Regions from separate parts of the Psychrobacillus sp. NPDC093200 genome, predicted to be linked through region 3. Evidence: riboswitches for the same ligand, from Rfam matches in the RefSeq annotation. Region 3 holds a riboswitch; each other region holds the start of a gene.
The links. A riboswitch is a leader RNA that binds a small molecule or an ion and turns the genes downstream of it on or off. The one in region 3 is predicted to bind S-adenosylmethionine.
Positions count from the first base shown of each region.

Region 1: another riboswitch for S-adenosylmethionine. It lies ahead of ACQKNZ_RS00410 (O-acetylhomoserine aminocarboxypropyltransferase/cysteine synthase family protein); the one in region 3 lies ahead of ACQKNZ_RS12410 (MetQ/NlpA family ABC transporter substrate-binding protein).
Region 2: another riboswitch for S-adenosylmethionine. It lies ahead of metK (methionine adenosyltransferase); the one in region 3 lies ahead of ACQKNZ_RS12410 (MetQ/NlpA family ABC transporter substrate-binding protein).
Region 4: another riboswitch for S-adenosylmethionine. It lies ahead of ACQKNZ_RS13850 (methionine ABC transporter ATP-binding protein); the one in region 3 lies ahead of ACQKNZ_RS12410 (MetQ/NlpA family ABC transporter substrate-binding protein).

Region 1 is NZ_JBNNVC010000001.1:78,191-81,291, forward strand. Features, by position in the region: gene ACQKNZ_RS00400 (YdcF family protein) at 1-164, opposite strand, end outside; gene ACQKNZ_RS00405 (glycerol-3-phosphate acyltransferase) at 178-819, opposite strand; SAM riboswitch class I at 965-1,080, shown strand; gene ACQKNZ_RS00410 (O-acetylhomoserine aminocarboxypropyltransferase/cysteine synthase family protein) at 1,201-2,493, shown strand; gene ACQKNZ_RS00415 (homoserine dehydrogenase) at 2,617-3,101, shown strand, end outside.
Region 2 is NZ_JBNNVC010000002.1:17,235-20,335, forward strand. Features, by position in the region: gene pckA (phosphoenolpyruvate carboxykinase (ATP)) at 1-582, opposite strand, end outside; SAM riboswitch class I at 801-917, shown strand; gene metK (methionine adenosyltransferase) at 1,108-2,304, shown strand; gene ACQKNZ_RS07730 (gamma carbonic anhydrase family protein) at 2,552-3,067, opposite strand.
Region 3 is NZ_JBNNVC010000002.1:931,703-934,803, reverse strand. Features, by position in the region: gene ACQKNZ_RS12420 (methionine ABC transporter permease) at 1-35, opposite strand, end outside; gene ACQKNZ_RS12415 (methionine ABC transporter ATP-binding protein) at 32-1,051, opposite strand; gene ACQKNZ_RS12410 (MetQ/NlpA family ABC transporter substrate-binding protein) at 1,109-1,927, opposite strand; SAM riboswitch class I at 2,022-2,134, opposite strand; gene ACQKNZ_RS12405 (PPC domain-containing DNA-binding protein) at 2,286-2,789, shown strand.
Region 4 is NZ_JBNNVC010000003.1:60,048-63,148, reverse strand. Features, by position in the region: gene gcvH (glycine cleavage system protein GcvH) at 1-371, shown strand, start outside; gene ACQKNZ_RS13860 (toprim domain-containing protein) at 448-798, shown strand; gene ACQKNZ_RS13855 (thioredoxin family protein) at 810-1,130, shown strand; SAM riboswitch class I at 1,170-1,274, shown strand; gene ACQKNZ_RS13850 (methionine ABC transporter ATP-binding protein) at 1,366-2,391, shown strand; gene ACQKNZ_RS13845 (methionine ABC transporter permease) at 2,384-3,052, shown strand; gene ACQKNZ_RS13840 (MetQ/NlpA family ABC transporter substrate-binding protein) at 3,066-3,101, shown strand, end outside.

The sequences.
Region 1 (3,101 bases), on a different contig from region 3:
TGTTTAACCTTGGCCCCTAATACAATTGCGTATTCATTGGAACCGTTTGCCTTAGGTTTTAATCCATCCTCTAGCCATTTGCTTGTAAGCATCCACATACCGACTCCACTAGTTGCCATTATTATTAAAGGAACTAGCACAATCCACCTCTTTTTTTTGCTCATTTAACCACTCCTTTTACAGTGATGGCTTTTTTTTCTTCATAACAGAGGAAATCTTTACTTCTTCTTTTCGAATTAACCGCTGAACATTCTCTATATGTAAGAACGACGCCATTAGAAATAGAAATCCTGCAACTATGATTGGACCTATTCCATCTGCGGTCCATATAGAGGCTCCTATAAAGATAAGGTAGAAAAAGAATACACCTATCAATAAATAATCAGTCAAAAGTGTGATGCATATTAACAATAATAGTCCTGCTAATCCAATCGGCCAATGTAACGCTAGCAGTACTCCAATGATGGAAGCTGTGCCTTTACCGCCTTTAAATTTTGTGTAAATAGGAAAGTTATGCCCTAAGATTACAGCAGCACCAGCTATATAAAGCAAAAAATCATGCTCAGAGGTACTAAGTGAGGTCAGCTGCGGAGCAATTAATCTTGCCCCAATAATCATAATTGCGCCTTTTAAAATATCTATGGCTCCTACTAAAACGCCATACTTCCATCCAAGCACTATGGTGGCGTTGGAAGCTCCTGAATTATTTAAGCCTTCTTTTTTTATATTAACACCACTCATCCATTGGGCTAATTTTGATCCATGAATCGAACCAACTAAGTAGCCTATTAAAAGAATGCTAACACTCCAAATAATCATTCTATGACACCCCCAAAAATAATATTCTATCTATTATATTAAACGATTATAAAATGATGAAGTTTCAGAATTTTATATAAAATAACTTGACTTATAAATAACGGAGGATTTATACTGTGTAACAAGATGGAACACTAATCTAATACTCTTATCAAGAGTGGCGGAGGGAATAGGCCCTACGATGCCCGGCAACCACCAAGTTCTTTTACTTGGAAAGGTGCTAAATCCTACAAATTCTTTTATGAATTTGGAAGATAAGAGGAGGAACATGTCAATTTGACCCCTCTTCTTAAGTGAAGAGGGGTTTTTACATTGGCAGTTCTATAATCCTCTCCCGCCTCCAAGCATCCATCTAATCTACTAATAACGGAGGAATTCAAAATGACAAATCTTCAAAAAGAAACACTTCTATTGCATGGTGGACAACAACCGGATCCAGTCACAGGATCAAGAGCGGTACCGATTCACAAAACAACCTCATATGTATTTCAAAACACTGAGCATGCTCAAAATCTATTTGCATTAAAAGAGACTGGTAACATCTATTCCCGAATAACAAACCCAACAGTTGATGTTTTTGAGCAAAGAATTGCATTACTTGAAGGAGGTACTGCCGCAGTGGCCCTTTCATCAGGGATGGCAGCCATTGCATTTTCTATTTTAAATATTGCAGGCGCTGGAGATGAAATTATCGCAGCTGAAAACTTATATGGAGGGACCTTTAATCTTTTTGCTCATACACTTCCTCGCTATGGAATTACTGTGAAGTTTATAGATTCAACGAATCCTGAGAATTTCAGATCAGCAGTTACTGAGAAGACAAAAGGTTTTTTTGCTGAAATTATTGGAAATCCAAGCTTAAATGTACTGGATGTGGAGCAGGTAGCTACCATTGCAAACGAAGTGGGGGTTCCATTACTAGTAGATAATACTTTCGCTACTCCGTTTGGTTCAAATCCAATTGAGCATGGCGCTCATATAGTTATCCATTCGGCGACAAAATGGATTGGAGGTCACGGTACAACAATTGGTGGAGTAGTAGTTGATGGAGGTAACTTCAACTGGAATTCTGAAAAATTCCCGGGCTTTACAGAGCCAGACGTAACCTATCATGGTTTGCGCTACGGAATCGATGTTCCAGGCGTGGCATTTGCTATAAAGCTAAGAGTCCAGTTGCTACGTGATTTTGGTCCTTCTCTAAGCCCAGAAGCAGCTTTCTCCTTTCTTCAAGGATTAGAAACACTTCACTTACGAGTGCCAAGACATAACGAAAATGCCCAGAAAATTGCGGAGTACTTAAATGACAATGAGGAAGTTTCATGGGTTAACTATTTAGGGCTTGAAAGCCATCCTACACATGAACTTGCTAAAAAGTATTTAAAGAATGGATACGGTTCTATTTTGACATTTGGAGCAAAGGGAGGTAGAGAAGCAGGTAGACATATTATCGATAATATAGAGATTTGGTCACATGTAGCAAATGTGGGAGACGCAAAATCTCTAATTATTCATCCAGCTTCCACTACTCACCAACAACTTACACCGGAGGATTTGGTAAAAACAGGGGTTACAGAGGATCTAATTCGCTTGTCTGTAGGCTTGGAGGCAGTAGAAGATTTACAAGAAGCACTTGGAAAAGTACTTTTAGAGAAAACAAATGTCCTCTCTAGATAGAATTTTGTTGTTAATTGAGTGGAAATAGTCTACAATATGTAAAATAGTCAATTAGTTAATTGAAATTTTATTCAAGTACGATTATTTAAATTCAATTGTACAGATTCATTTGGAGGAGACAGCATGGCAAAAATAAAAGCAGCAATCTTAGGATTTGGAACAGTCGGCCAAGGGATTTATCACATTGTGAATGAAAAACGAGAAGACTTAAAAAAGTCATTAGGATTGGACATCGAAATATGTGCGATTCTCATTAATAATTTAGCTAAAGAAAGACCCGAGACCCCAGGCGTATTAGTGACAGATGACTTTGAGGATATTGAAAATATTCCTGGGCTTCAAGTAGTTTTTGAAGCAATAGTTAACGAAGAGCCGGCTTATAGCTATTTATGTAGAGCGATAGACAAGGGCTGTCACGTCATTACAGCAAATAAGGTCATGTTCTCAAAATATAGTATCCCATTGCAGGAACGCGCAAAGTCACGAGGAGTTTTTGTAGGGTATGAGGCGACCACTGCAGGTGGAGTCCCAATTATTAAGACATTAAAAAATCTACTTCAAGTAAACTCAGTAAAAAAGATTCAAGGTATTTTAAACGGAACGTCCAA
Region 2 (3,101 bases), 910 kb from region 3:
TCCAGCGTATTCTGTTCCACCAATTAAAACAATACGTTTTTCCATAGATACAATGATAAAAGTCTCTGAATTTGTTCCATCAATAGCAGGATCTGCTTTGAAGTTTGGTGCGCTGATTACAGTAAAGTCTGCTTTATGAGCTACTAATTCTTCTTCAGAAGGACGAATAAATAGTTGGTGAGCAAAAAGATTATGCCAAGCATATTCGTTTATTACTTGAATGCTTAGACGTGAATCCTTATCAGCACCAGCAAATCCTTTGAATACAAATAGTTCATTTTGTTCTTTTAAATAGTTCATAACTTTTGTATATAATGCTTCAAAATGAGAAGATGAGATAGGTTGGTTTACAGAGCCCCAATCGATTTTGTCTTTTGAGATAGGTTCATCAACAATATACTTGTCTTGTGGAGAACGTCCTGTATATTTGCCTGTCTCTGCTTTAACAGCTCCAGTTGAAGTTAGTACTGCTTCTCCTCTAGAAGTAGCTTTTTCCACCAATTGTGGTACTGATAATTGAAGGCTAATGTTGTTACCAGCTAACAATTCGTTCAGTTCGCTCACAGTATCGATTGAATTCATTTAGTATTACCATCCTTTTTTAATTTTTATCTCTTCACGTAAATAGTCAACATAAAGAGGATTTTTCATTGATATGTGAAATAGTATAACACATTACACTAAATAGTCTACACTAATAGAAGCCCATTATTGGAATAATTTTTGTTTTTGAGAAAAAATTACATTTAATCGGTTGACTTATAACATATTTTTACGTATGATGGTGAATTGAACGGATACTCTTATTCCGAGCTGGTGGAGGGGTCAGGCCCTGTGAAACCCGGCAACCTGTAATTGAAAAATCATTACAAAGGTGCCCAACCTGAGACAAGGTGAAATCCCTTGATTGATAAGAGTGAAAGGTGTTTATGATATTAATCCCTTTCCTCATGTAATTACGTGAGTGAAAGGTTTTTTTATTTTACATCGCCCTAAATCCTTGTGTGCCAAGTCCGAAGCAGCTTCAAGTTTACTATTGGCTTGACATGGGAATGAGTACCGTATCAATTCCTGAGAGAAATCTCGCAGGATATAGGAGGGAATCTTTTGACACAACGTCGATTATTTACATCGGAGTCAGTAACAGAAGGGCATCCAGATAAAATTTGTGACCAAATTTCTGATGCTATATTAGATGCAATTTTAACGGAAGACCCTAATGCACGAGTTGCTTGTGAAACAACCGTTACTACAGGTTTAGTGTTAGTTGCAGGAGAAATAACAACTTCTACATATGTAGACATACCTAAAGTTGTACGTTCGACTATCCAAGAAATTGGTTATACACGTGCTAAATACGGCTTTGACTCTGAAACTTCAGCAGTTTTAACTGCGATTGATGAGCAATCCGCTGATATTGCAATGGGTGTAGACCAAGCGCTAGAGGCTAGAGAAGGTGCGATGACTGATTCAGATATCGAGGCTATTGGAGCAGGAGACCAAGGGTTAATGTTTGGTTACGCATGTAATGAAACTCCAGAGCTAATGCCACTACCAATCAGTCTAGCTCACAAACTTGCCCGTCGCTTAGCACAGGTTCGCAAGGATGAAACTTTAGACTACTTACGACCAGACGGTAAAACACAGGTAACAGTTGAATATGATGAAAATAACAACCCTGTTCATATTGATACGATTGTTATTTCTACACAACATCACCCAGAAATAACTTTAGAACAAATCCAAAGAGATTTAAAAGAGCATGTTATAAAACCGGTAGTACCTACTGATTTAATAACAGAGGAAACGAAATACTTTATTAACCCGACGGGACGATTTGTTATTGGTGGTCCTCAAGGTGATGCTGGACTAACTGGACGTAAAATTATTGTTGATACATACGGAGGTTATGCTCGCCATGGAGGAGGAGCTTTCTCTGGTAAAGATCCAACAAAAGTAGACCGTTCTGCAGCTTATGCCGCTCGTTATGTAGCAAAAAATATTGTTGCTGCTGGTCTTGCAGATCGCTGTGAGGTACAACTAGCGTATGCAATCGGTGTAGCACAACCAGTTTCTATCGCAATCGATACATTTGGTACAGGAAAAGTAGCAGAGGCGGATTTAGTATCATATATCCGTGATCTATTTGACCTTCGTCCAGCTGGAATTATTAAAATGCTAGACCTTCGTCGCCCAATTTACAAGCAAACGGCAGCTTACGGACATTTCGGACGTACTGACATCGATGCTCCATGGGAAAAAACCGACAAGGCAGAGCAATTAAAGCAAAAAGCGGGTATTTAAGAAATCAGAGACTTCCTTCTATTGGAATGCCTCGCCTAAAGAAAAAAGGTATTAAGAGGCTAACCTCTTAATACCTTTTGTTTTTTTCAAACAATTATACAGCTTAACGGTAAATAGGCTGACCAAATAAATGGATCTATTTACTCTTAATGGATTATTGTATAAAAATAACCGGAGTCAAATTTATAAAAATTTTAAAATTAGGTGTTTCTTAATTCTAATTTATTCTATTTTAAAATCGACCTTTCTATAAGGGTTTGATGGATTTATAGTACTGTCCTTTTTCAGCATATTCATGAATAATTCGTTGGACATCTTTTTTATCTTCGTCATTCAATTCACGTATAATCTTAGCTGGACTACCGAATGCTAAAGTATTAGGCGGGATTTTTTTCCCTTGAGGGACAAGACTACCAGCTCCAATAAATGCTCCTTCGCCAATTTCTGCACCATCTAAAATAATGGACCCCATGCCTATTAATGCGCCTTTACGTATAGTACAGCTATGTAATGTAACCTGGTGGCCAACAGTTACCTCATCTTCAATTATGAGTGGATTATTTGGGCTTTGATGAAGGCAACTTAAATCTTGAATACTAACTTTGCTTCCTATTATAGTAGGGGCAACGTCCCCTCTTATTACCGTATTAAACCAAATTGTAGTCTCTGGACCGATTGTAACATCACCTGTGATTGTGACATAATCAGCAATATAGGCAGATGCATCAATCGAAGGTTTCTTATCTTTGTATGGATAAATCAAAATAGACACGCTCCTTTGTTTTTCTAGAGTATAA
Region 3 (3,101 bases):
AACCATTGATTAGTGAATTGTTCGAATCTACTCATGAGTGCACCTCCAAGCTCTCAGTTCCAACTCCTTGTTCTTCTAAGAAGCGAATAGCTGATTGTACTTGATTTTTTTCTCCTACTAAATGAATCACGATATTACCGACAATTCCGTTTTTCAATTCAATAATATTGGCCGTTAAGATATTTGGTTGTACATCAAACTTCTGACTAACCTCTGCTAATAATGGTTTTCCAGTACTTTCCCCAACGAAAGTCAAGCGAGTGACTGCACCCGTCACATGGAGCTGAGAAATAAGGGAAGGGGATAAGTTACGTTGACTAATTGTGTTTAAGAACTTTTTAGTTGTCGGATGACTAGGCTTCGTGAAAAGATTAATAGCTGTGTTCTCTTCTACAACTTCTCCGTTTTCCATCACATACACATGATCACAAATCTTTTGAATAACATTCATTTCATGAGTTATTAAAAGAATAGTTATACCTAATTCCTTATTGATCTTTAATAAGAGCTCTAATATTGAGTCAGTCGTTTCTGGATCCAGAGCACTTGTTGCTTCATCACTTAATAATACTTCTGGTTCCTGGGAGAGAGCTCTTGCAATAGCTACACGTTGCTTTTGGCCGCCAGAAAGCTGGTTTGGATAGCTTTTATGCTTATCGGTTAAGCCTACTATTTTTAAATATTTTTCCACTCTTTTTTTAACTTCGTTCTTGTCGTAGCCAAGCAGCTTTAAAGGTATAGCGATATTGTCGTAAACAGTGGCAGTTTTTAAAAGGTTAAATCCTTGAAAAATCATGCCTATTTTGTTTCTGACTTTTCGAAGTTGAGGAAGGGGAAGGGGGGTTATTTCTTCGCCATTAATGTATACTTTGCCTTTTGTTGGCTTTTCGAGCAGGTTAACACATCTGATAAGTGTGCTTTTCCCTGCTCCGCTATAGCCGATAACTCCGTGAATTTCACCTTTTCTTACATGAAGACTTACGTTACTGACAGCCTTTACTGTGTTTCTTTTGCTGATGAATTCCTTTGTAATATTCTCTAAAACTATCATGTTAAATCTTCCTTTCTAAAGAAAACGTTACCGGTTGCGGCAACGTTTTTGTTATTTCTACTCATCCCAGCTTGCTAACACAGAACCTTGAAACTCTTCTTCGATAAATGTTCTGACTTCCTCTGATTGATAAGCTTTTACAAACTTTTGAACGGTTGGATCATCTTCGTTTTCCGCGCGTACAACGATATAGTTCACATATGGAGAGTTAGATGACTCTAAAAGAATTGAGTCTTCCTTCGGGTTAATGCCAGCAGCCAAAGCAAAGTTTGTATTGATTGCCGCAGCGTCTACCTCGCTAAGCTGTTTCGGTATTTGAGCAGCCTCTAATTCGATAAATTCAATATTCTTAGGGTTTTCTTCGATATCATAAATAGAAGCATTTTCTTTTTTATCTTCTTTAATTTTAATAAAGCCATTTTCCTCTAGTATATATAATGCGCGTGAACCGTTAGTTGGGTCGTTTGGTAATCCAAATGTGGCACCTTCTGGTAAATCTTCGAACGATTTAAATTTTTCAGAGTAAATACCCATTGGGTTTAAAATAGTTTTACCAACTGGTACTAGCTCAGTACCATGGTCTTCGTTGAAAGCATTTAGAAAAGGCTCATGTTGATAGCTATTTGCGTCTAGGTTACCTTCAGATAGTGCTGTGTTTGGAAGTATGTAATCAGAAAAAGCTTTAATTTCTATTTCTAGTCCATCTTTTGCTGCAACTTCTGCTGCAACCTCAGCTATTTGTTCGTGAGGACCAGCAGTTACACCTATGACTAATTTATTTTCATCTAAGGCTTTGTCACCTGTAGATTCATCACCACAAGCCGCAAGCAACCCCGTTAATAGAACTCCTGATAATACTAAACCAACCTTTTTCATTAAAATTCCTCCTTAATAATTATTAAAGAATTCGAATAAATATAAAAGCCTCTCTTTCAAAAAGAAAGAGAGGCACACAAAAATGCATTGTCCTCTCTTATCTTCCAAAACAAAAATGTTTTGCAGGATTTAGCACCTTTCTATACTTTTGGTATAGATGGTTGCCGAGCTTCAACGGGCCAGTCCCTCAGCTACTCTTGATAAGAGATAATAAGCTATTAAGTTTTTCGTTTATTCTATAAATGAAAATTTACTATACTAAACTAACAAAGTCAAGAGCTATTTTTTAATAGTAAAATTTTTTAGAAAAGATTAAAATTATAAGATAATAAATAATTATGCAATTGGAGGAATCGACATGACAATAAGAGCAAATTTTGCAGTTGGTGATTTTGAGAGAATAGTTGGTGCTAGATTAAAATATGGAACAGATTTGATAGAAGGGATAGAAGCAATATGTGAAGCCAACCAAATTACTTCTGCCACTATCGTTAGCTGCTTTGGAAGCTTTCAAAAGTGTGGCTTTGTCTATTTAATTCCAGCTGATTCCTCGAAAATAGGTGTAGCCTATAATGAAATGATCGTAAAAGAAGGACCTATAGAATTTTTACATGGTACAGGAGTTATATGTCAGCGAGAAGGAAAATATGCCACACATTTTCACGGATCAATGTGTGATCAATATGGTGCTGTTTTTGGAGGTCACTTCATCAAAGGTGAGAATCCTGTAATTACGGTTGACCTAGTCTTAGCCGAAGTAAAAGGGATGGAATTCCATCGGAAACATGATGAAGAGACTGGTGCAATTCAGTTTTATCCGATTGAGAAAGGGAGCAAGTTCTCCAGGTCAATAGAGGAATAGAAAGTGTAGTAGGTTAACATATAAAAGAATTTAAATAAACAATAGAATATGACATAAAAAAAGACTACTTTTGTAGTCTTTTTTTATTTTGTTGACTATTTCACTTAAACACACTAATTAATATTGTGATGAGAAAATAAACTAAAATACCAAGTATAAATAGTCCTATAAATTTTTTCATGTAAGATACCTCCAGAGGTTTAAGCTTGTTTTTATTGAACGGTCATAAAAAAATTTATCCGGTCATAAAACGTTGCTATCCGGTCATAAAAAAATTTATCCGGTCATAAAACGTTGCTATCCGGTCATAAA
Region 4 (3,101 bases), on a different contig from region 3:
CTAAAGATTTTAAGTACTCAGCTGAACATGAATGGGTTAAAAATGAGGACGGAAATGTCCGCATAGGTATTACTCATTTTGCGCAATCAGAACTAGGAGACATCGTTTTTGTTGAACTTCCACAAGTTGGAGATGAAATTAAAGCAGGAGATGCTTTTGGTAGCGTTGAATCAGTAAAAACAGTTTCGGAACTATATGCACCAATTAGCGGTAAAGTAGTGGAAGTAAATGCTGAGCTAGAAGATAGCCCCGAATTCGTTAATGAATCACCTTATGAAAATGCTTGGATGATCGTTGTTGAGCCTTCTGATTTATCAGAAGTGGACAGCTTATTGTCTCCAGAAAAGTATGAAGAATTAATTGCAGAGTAATAATGAAAACGCCGGTTAATAATCGGCGTTTTTTTCATATAATAAAGGAAAGGTAATAAGTTGGGAGAGAAGCTAAATGGCACATGTATTTAGTGATAAAATAATTCTCGTCGAGGGAAGGTCTGATAAATTACAATTGTTGACCCTTCTCGATGAATCTCCAGAAATCATTTGTACAAATGGAACGATATCCGATGTAAAATTGGAGGAGCTTTTAAGCCCTTATGATGGCTTGCCGATTTATGCTTTTCTAGATGCCGACAAATCTGGCGAACAAATACGCTCGGTTGTCAGGAAGGAATATCCTGAGGCAATTCACCTCTATACAAATCCTATGTATGGTGAAGTGGCGAATACCCCGGCTAAGGTTTTGGCATCCATATTAAAACGTGTTAATATTAAGGTGAAAAAAGAATTTTTGCCTTAGGATGATGTGTAATGAATGAGTGGAATAAAGAGCAATGGGAAAGCATAAAATATAACTCTCCACTTTCCTTATTTTATATTTATACCCCAATGTGTGGTACGTGTCAGATTGCAAGTAAGATGATGAATGTCATTAAAGAAATGGTTTCTGTTCCAATTGGCCAAGCAAATATTAACTTTCTTGGTGATTTGGCAATAGAACAAGAAATTGAAAGTGTACCTTGCTTATTAATATCTAAAAATGGCAGGGTAGAAAAAAAGATTTATGCGTTTCAATCCGTACCCTATCTATTGGAAACAATAAAAACTATTGACGAAAACAAGAACCTATGATAACATTCGTTGTGTTGAAAAAATAATTTAATAGTGTCGCTCTTATTGAGAGAGGTGGAGGGAAGTGCCCTACGAAGCCCGGCAACCGTCACGAAAGTGAAATGGTGCCAAGTCACGCAAAGCTATAGCTTTGAGAAATGAGAGAATGGATGAGTGTTATTTGAAATTGATAACCTACACCCCTTCTGCTCTTTTGCAGAAGGGGTTTTTTAATAGGAAAGGTGGCTAGATTTACATGATTAGTTTAAAGGAAGTTTCGAAAAGATTTATTACAAAGCAAGGTGAAATCGTTGCTGTTGATAATGTAAATCTGGACATACAGCGTGGAGAAATATTTGGGATTATTGGTTATAGCGGAGCCGGTAAAAGTACATTGATCCGCTTATTGAATGGCTTAGAAAAACCTTCTGTCGGCCAAATAGTTGTGAATGAGCAAGAGATTACTTCCATAAATGAGGAGAAGCTCCGTGGCTTCCGACAAAAGGTAAGTATGATCTTCCAGCATTTCAATCTTTTATGGTCGAGAACAGTCGCTGAAAATATAGCATTTCCTCTAGAAATTGCTGGAGTTCCGAAGGACAAAAGAAAAGCCAGAGTAGAGGAGCTTTTGAACCTTGTTGGTCTAGAGGGCAGAGGAGATTCTTATCCTTCACAATTATCTGGTGGGCAAAAGCAGCGTGTAGGAATTGCTAGGGCTTTAGCTAATGGACCAGAGGTATTGCTTTGTGATGAGGCAACATCTGCTCTTGATCCTGAAACGACCGATTCAATACTAGACCTACTAGTCAGCATCAACGAAAAACTAGGATTAACAATTGTATTGATTACACACGAAATGCAAGTTATTCAAAAGATTTGTAACCGAGTAGCTGTTATGGAAAATGGGCAAGTTGTAGAAGAGGGAGATGTGCTAGAGGTTTTCCAAAAGCCACAACAGGCTATTACTAAACGTTTCGTCTCTCAAATTTCTGATTCCAACCAGCCAGTGCAAACGATTCAAAAGCTAGTCCAGCTTTATCCAAATGGTAAGCTAGTCAAGCTCGTTTTTGTCGGTGAAACCACAGAGCAGCCAATTCTTTCAAGATTAATCAAACAGTTTGATTTAGAAGTTAATATTGTGCAAGGTAACATCTCTCATACGAAGAGTGGAGCTTTCGGTACACTAATTCTTCAAATCGATGGAAATGACCAAGCCGTGGAGGATGCAATACAATTTATCCACTCGCAAAAAGTGAATACAGAGGTGATCAACAATGATTGAATCGTTATTTCCAAATGTTGATTGGCCTAAAATGTGGGACGCTACTCTAGAAACCTTGTATATGACAGCAGTTTCTACGGTACTCACAGCAATCTTTGGACTAATTTTAGGACTTTTATTATTTTTGACAAGCCCACATCAGGCTTGGGCGAATAAATTGGCAAATTGGTTAACGGGTGCGGTAGTAAATATATTCCGCTCTATCCCATTTATTATATTAATTATTTTATTGATCCCACTTACAACACTGTTGATGGGCTCGATGCGTGGTCCGAATGCTGCATTCCCAGCATTAGTGATTGGAGCTGCTCCATTTTATGCTCGCATGGTTTTAATTGCTTTACGAGAAATTGATAAAGGCGTTTTAGAGGCTGCAAAATCTATGGGTGCTAAAACCACAACTATTATATGGAAGGTTTTATTGCCTGAATCAATGCCAGCTTTAGTGTCTGGTATAACCGTAACTTGTATTTCACTAGTTGGTTATACAGCTATGGCAGGAATCATTGGAGCGGGAGGATTAGGGAATCTAGCCTTTTTAGATGGTTTCCAACGTGGTCGCGGGGATGTCACACTCGTAGCTACTATTTTAATATTAATCATCGTGTTCATTATCCAATGGATTGGTGACATCATTACTACAAAAATAGATAAACGATAAGGGAGAGATTGGGATGAAAAAATTATTGGCTGGGGTTTTATTATCTGTT